3 regions of the Vibrio chagasii genome follow, and region 3 is predicted to be linked to each of the others. Evidence: predicted binding sites of a transcription regulator. Region 3 holds the regulator's gene; each other region holds the start of a gene.
What was found. The regulator CRP, encoded in region 3, controls carbon source genes, mostly activating them, when cyclic AMP is high. The targets are predictions, from matches to a motif close to TGTGANNNNNNTCACA.
Positions count from the first base shown of each region.

Region 1: the regulator CRP is predicted to act here: its motif matches at 945-960, upstream of udp (uridine phosphorylase).
Region 2: the regulator CRP is predicted to act here: its motif matches at 1,116-1,131, upstream of OCV52_RS22275 (glycogen/starch/alpha-glucan phosphorylase).

Region 1 covers NZ_AP025465.1:1,103,931-1,106,135, forward strand. The annotation lists gene OCV52_RS05120 (zinc/cadmium/mercury/lead-transporting ATPase) at 1-779, shown strand, start outside; gene udp (uridine phosphorylase) at 1,061-1,819, shown strand; gene OCV52_RS05130 (DUF1887 family protein) at 2,007-2,205, opposite strand, start outside.
Region 2 covers NZ_AP025466.1:1,455,931-1,458,135, forward strand. The annotation lists gene malT (HTH-type transcriptional regulator MalT) at 1-743, opposite strand, end outside; gene OCV52_RS22275 (glycogen/starch/alpha-glucan phosphorylase) at 1,311-2,205, shown strand, end outside.
Region 3 covers NZ_AP025465.1:3,090,956-3,093,160, forward strand. The annotation lists gene OCV52_RS14325 (phosphoribulokinase) at 1-504, shown strand, start outside; gene crp (cAMP-activated global transcriptional regulator CRP) at 745-1,377, shown strand; gene OCV52_RS14335 (DUF1338 domain-containing protein) at 1,567-2,205, opposite strand, start outside.

The sequences.
Region 1 (2,205 bases), 1.4 Mb from region 3:
AATTAGGCATCGATATTCCTGAGTCACACAACAAGAAAGCGCTGATTGGTAGTGGCGTGGAAGGTGACGTCGATGGTGTGAAATATCGAGTACTTGCGCCATCTAAACTTGATTTCGCTTTGGATGCACAGGTATCTAAGCAAATCGAATCGCTAGAAGATGAGGGTAAAACCGTTGTTGTTGCATTAGAGGTTAAAGACTCTGCTCAGGCAGCCAACGCGATTGGCTTGATTGCATGGCAAGACACATTACGTAGTGATGCGAAGTTAGCGATTGAGCGCCTTAATGGTCTTGGTATTCAATCGATTATGCTGACAGGGGACAACCCGCGCAGTGCTGCTGCGATCAGTGACAAGGTTGGTATGCAGTACAAAGCGAGCCTGCTTCCAAGTGATAAGGTGTCTTACGTACAAGAGTTGTCTCAACAGTCGCATGTGGCGATGGTTGGAGATGGCATTAACGATGCGCCCGCGATGAAAACCGCTCATGTCGGTATCGCAATGGGTGGGGGCACAGACGTTGCTCTGGAAACTGCTGATTCAGCACTGACTCATAACCGTCTAACTGAATTACCAGCAATGATTGAGCTGTCGCAAGCTACTATCAATAATATCCGTCAAAACGTCGCTCTGGCTCTTGGCTTGAAAGGTGTGTTCTTAGTGACGAGCTTATTTGGTATTACGGGCTTGTGGGTAGCGGTTCTGGCGGACAGTGGTGCAACAGCATTGGTGACATTGAACGCATTGCGCCTGCTACGATTCAAGTCTAAAGCAGACTAAATCCAACGCTCTTATACAAAATTGCCTACTATATAAACGCCTTTAACGGTAATACGTTAAAGGCGTTTTTTGTCTCATTAGTATGCAACGAAGGTACTGAGATTGCTTATTTTTGTGATGCCAATCGGTTTTTTGTGAAACTTGAAATCTTGTTGCTATCATTGATGTGAGCTGTGTCACTTCATTTTATAATAAGCTTAGTTAGAGTGTGTTCGTACCCCACGAATTTACTATGAGCTTAAATAAGGGTAAAAAGCCCAATAAGCCAAAAGGAGCGAACTATGTCTCAAGCTGTTTTCCATTTAGGTGTTACTGAAGCAGATCTTAACGGTGCTACTCTTGCGATCATTCCAGGTGACCCTGCTCGTGTACAAAAAATTGCAGAAGAGATGGAGAACCCAGTATTTCTTGCTAGCCATCGTGAATACACACTTTACCGCGCAGAACTAGACGGTAAGCCAGTGGTTGTATGTTCAACAGGTATCGGTGGTCCATCTACCTCTATCGCTGTAGAAGAGCTAGCTCAACTGGGTGTTCGCACTTTCCTACGTGTTGGTACTACTGGTGCTATCCAACCTCACGTAAACGTGGGTGACATGATTGTTTCTACTGGTTCTGTTCGTTTAGACGGTGCTAGCCTACACTTTGCTCCAATGGAGTTCCCAGCAGTTGCTGACTTCGAAGTAGCGACAGCAATGAAAGCAGCAGTTGAAGAGGCTGGCGCAACAGTTCACATGGGTGTAACGGCTTCAAGTGATACTTTCTACCCAGGTCAAGAGCGTTACGACACGTTCTCTGGTCGTGTAGTTAAGCGTTTCCAAGGTTCTATGCAAGAGTGGCAAGACATGGGCGTTCTAAACTTCGAAATGGAATCTGCAACGCTGCTAACCATGTGTGCAAGTTCTGGTCTGAAAGCGGGTTGTGTTGCTGGTGTAATCATCAACCGTACTCAAAAAGAGACGCCTGATCACGACACACTAAAAGTAACAGAAGCACGCTCTATCAAAGTGGTTGTAGAAGCTGCTCGTAAAATGCTTTAAGTTGAAAAAGTGCTTTAAGTCTTAATCGGACAGCAAATTTTGAAATGGCCGTATCGACTGATGCGGCCATTTTTTATTTACTGGTTAAGTGACAGAGTGAAAATAGATAAGAAAAAGGCGAGTCACTAAATAGCGACTCGCCTTTGTTATTTTGGTTTAAGAGAAGCTTGCTCTTAAATGTTTCTTTTTAGCACTCTTGGTCTTCGTTACCGCCAGCAGCCGTAAACCAAGCGGTTAGGTGCGTTTTAAGATCTTTCAATTCATCTGGGCCGATCAGAGCAAGGCCAAGATCTTCTGCGCGTGTTATGTCGTTATGACGAAGTGGACGGAAGCTCACTAGCATAGCGCGGGCTTGTAGGCCACCTAATAGGTCTCTTAGTGATTCC
Region 2 (2,205 bases), on a different replicon from region 3:
TGATTGAAGTGAGAGAATGACTCAGCAGACTGCGCCAGTGTGCGTTTTTGGTGCTGTGCTTGAAGGGCGATAAGTTGCAACGCAGAAGGCCAACCTTCGACATAACTACAAATACTATCGGCGGTTGTGTCATCAATACCATCGGCAACGCGCTGATTAAAGAAGCGTGTCGTCTCTTCGGTATCGAATGCCAAAGAGTCATTGCCTAATTCGATCATTAAGTCACGAACGCGAAGGTTTGCTGTACCCAGTGGCGGTGTGCCGCGGCTGGTCACAACAAGCGTTAGGTTGTCGGGCATGTGCTTTAGGAAAAAGCGCATGGCTTCGTGGATGTCGTCATTGTTAACCAGGTGATAGTCATCCAATACAAGGAAACATTCCTGATGGAATTCAGACATCTCGGCGAAGACTTCGCTTAATAGAGAATGCAGCGATGAAAATTGTCTTTTCTCTGCCAGTTTTTGCGCATTAGGACAGGCGTTTTGCGTCGCTTTATTGAGTGATTGAAGTAGGTAGTTGATGAAACGGAAGGCATCGTTGTCACTATCATCGATGCTATACCAACCTACGTTAGGTTTTTCTACCAACCACTGGGCAGCCATGGTGGTCTTGCCGTATCCAGCTGGGGAGCGGAACAGTACGAGTTTATAGCAATCTGCATTCTGAAGCAGATCGAGAACCCTAGGACGCAGAATTGCATTGTGTAAGCGGCCGGGACGAGTCAGTTTCGAAGGGATCCACATGTCGAAGTTTTACACCTATTCCGTGGCTATGGTCTGGAATCTATCAAGCACGCATTGAGTGCTGTCCAATGACACTAGCCTAATTACTTAAGTCTTTACTCATATTACGTGAAGCAAAACGACACCGACTATGATCCTCCGCAGAAACCTTGCACTCCTGCATGTTTTTGAGTCTCTACGCCCTTTATTTGTGACTTTTCTCACAAAATGTGGTGGTTCGATAATGTGACTTTGTTTCTGTTTGCACTGCATTTAATGCAAAAGATGATACCCGGAAAATATTTTCGTGATCTGAAACTCAGATTTGACAATGACTCTGATTAGGTCAAATAAAAATCACATCAACCGAAGTTAAGTTATCGAACGGGAGCTTGTGATCTTAGTCACTCCAAGTTTTTGTTCGAAGTCAGAACATGAGAGTCAGATCACTAACCCTATGTCGGTACGCCCCCTACGCCCTCCCATCTACTCCTTGTTTGGCGCGTTAGCGGGAGGATGTTTAGTTTCTGGTGACCATGCACGATATGTCACAGATGAATTAGAACTATTAAAAGCGAGATTTCTGAAATGAAACCAACTCAGCAAAAAACTTTCGATAAAATGTCGTTCCAAGAAAGCGTTAAGAAACATCTATCTGCAACCTACGCAACTACTATAGAAAACGCAGATAGCCGCGCATGGTACCTAGCAATGGGTCGCGCGTTAGCCGAACTTACAACATTTGACCTGTTAGAAACTGAAAATGACGAGAAAATCAAAAATGCGAAGAGCGTGAACTACCTTTCGCTAGAATTCTTGATTGGTCGTCTAACGGGTAACAACCTAATCAGCATGGGTCTGTACGAACAGATCACGCATGCAATGGAAGAGTTAGGCCAGAACTTAACGGACCTTCTAGAAGAAGAACGTGATCCATCACTAGGTAATGGTGGTCTTGGTCGTCTAGCAGCATGTTTCATGGACTCTTGTGCAGCACAAGAATTCCCAACAGTAGGTTACGGCCTACACTATGAGTACGGTCTATTTAAGCAGTCTTTCGAAGACGGGCGTCAAAAAGAAGCACCGGATGCATGGCGTGGCGTTGAAGGCTACCCATGGGAAATCGCTCGTCCAGAACTTGCGCAACACATTGGTTTTTACGGTCATGTTGAAGTTGAATACATTGACGGTAAAGAAGTGCGTACTTGGGTTCCAGGTATGGAAGTAAAAGCAATGCCATGGGATCTACCAATCGTTGGTTACGAGTCAAGCACGGTTTACCCACTGCGTCTTTGGGAATGCCAGGCAATTGCACCATTCTCACTAGCAAGCTTCAACAACGGTGACTACTTCGAAGCACAACATGCGCTAATCGATGCGGGTAACATTACTAAGGTTCTATACCCGAACGATAACCACGAGAAGGGTAAAACGCTTCGTCTAATGCAGCAGTACTTCCACTCTGCAGCGTCTGTACGTGACA
Region 3 (2,205 bases):
AATTCAGACGTGATGTTTTACGAAGGTCTACACGGCGGTGTGGTTGATGGCGACATTAATGTCTCTCAACACGTCGACCTGCTGATTGGCATGGTTCCTATCGTAAACCTAGAGTGGATTCAAAAGTTCGTTCGTGACACACGCGATCGTGGCCACTCACGCGAAGCAGTAATGGACTCCATTGTTCGTTCAATGGATGATTACCTTAACTATATTACCCCGCAATTTTCGCGTACTCATATCAACTTTCAGCGTGTCCCAACCGTAGATACATCAAACCCACTTAACGCCAAAGGGATTCCAAGTTTAGATGAAAGCTTCGTTGTTATACGTTTGCGCGGCATCAAAAACGTCGATTTCCCGTATCTTTTGGCCATGATTGATGGCTCATTCATGTCTCGTCATAACACACTAGTGGTGCCAGGTGGTAAGATGAGCTTTGCTATGGAGCTCATTGTGAGGCCAATCCTACAACAACTCATCGAAACTGGGAAAATAGGTTAACAAAACGACATTCTGGCTGATTACTTTTCATACCGTGATCATGTGCACAATTTTGCGTAAAAAATCGTAGCTTGGTCACGATTAAAATCAAGAAATAGTACCTGAAAAAGGATACTATTCTTAAACGAAACACAAGATAGCTTGCAGCGCTCATCGAGTGCTCTTATCCTAAGAAGTCAATTCAGGCTTAGCTAAAATACGGAAAGCGGCAAGCATACCCTGCAGAGGAAGTGAGATATTATGGTTCTAGGTAAACCTCAAACCGATCCAACATTAGAGTGGTTCCTTTCACACTGTCATATTCATAAGTACCCTTCAAAAAGTACTTTGATCCATGCTGGTGAAAAGGCAGAGACCTTGTACTACATCGTTAAAGGTTCTGTGGCAGTTCTTATTAAAGACGAAGAAGGTAAGGAAATGATTCTTTCTTACCTAAACCAAGGCGACTTCATCGGTGAGCTAGGCTTGTTCGAAGAAGACCAAGAGCGTACAGCTTGGGTTCGTGCTAAATCTCCTTGTGAAGTAGCTGAAATTTCTTTCAAGAAGTTCCGTCAACTTATCCAAGTGAACCCAGACATCCTAATGCGTCTTTCAGCGCAAATGGCAAGCCGCCTACAAGTAACTAGCCAAAAGGTTGGTGACTTAGCGTTCCTTGACGTAACAGGTCGTATCGCTCAAACGCTACTAAACCTAGCGAAACAGCCAGATGCAATGACTCACCCTGACGGCATGCAAATCAAGATCACTCGTCAAGAGATTGGCCAAATCGTTGGTTGTTCTCGTGAGACAGTAGGTCGTATCTTGAAGATGCTAGAAGAGCAGAACCTAATTTCTGCACACGGTAAGACTATCGTGGTATACGGCACTCGTTAATTTCGATTAACTGAGTCAAAAATATGAAAGCCACCAAATGCGAATTTGGTGGCTTTTTCTTTATTGAGAGAAGATACGAGATACGAGATACGAGATACGAATGGAACACATGAGGCTCTCGCCTTGTAAACATTCTCGAAGCGAAGCGTACCCGAGTTTCTAGGGCAAAAACCGTAATCGTATCTTTCTTTAACCGTTGGTGCTTTCGAAGATCTTGTCCGCCGATGCAGCAACAAAACCGGTATAAAGCTCACCATTGGCCATTGGATAGCGCTTAGCGAACTCATAGAAGCCACCAGGAATCATCTCATTGCCTTCAACAAATGCCACTGGCACTTTGTCTGCCATTGTTGATGATTGCTCTAATAACACCTCTGGAGAGCCTTTTACCTCACCACCAGATGCGTTAATCGTAAAGCTAGCATCACTCAGGTAGTCATTCACTGCTTGTACTTCATCGAACTTGTTCAGTTGATTGACACTAACCGTGAAGTGGTTAGCACCGTAACCGTGAGCGGCTAACCAAGAGGCGTATTCGCTCTCCTTCGCTAACAGTTGGAAATCAGCGAAGCTCAAATCCCAAAGGCGGCCACCAAATAGGAATTCGTGTCCCTCTAACTTACTTGCATCAACCTGCTCAACCAATTTGGCAACGATCTGCTGTAATTCACCAGAACACTCTTCTACCTTCAACTCACTAATGAACACTTTCGGTTGTTTTGGGTCTGGGTGTTCGTAGTGTTTAGCCACTAGCTTCTTGCTTTCAAACAAGTAATCGCCACATGCTTTGTAACCTAGCTCAAGGAAAGGTTTGGCTAATGTTTCAAT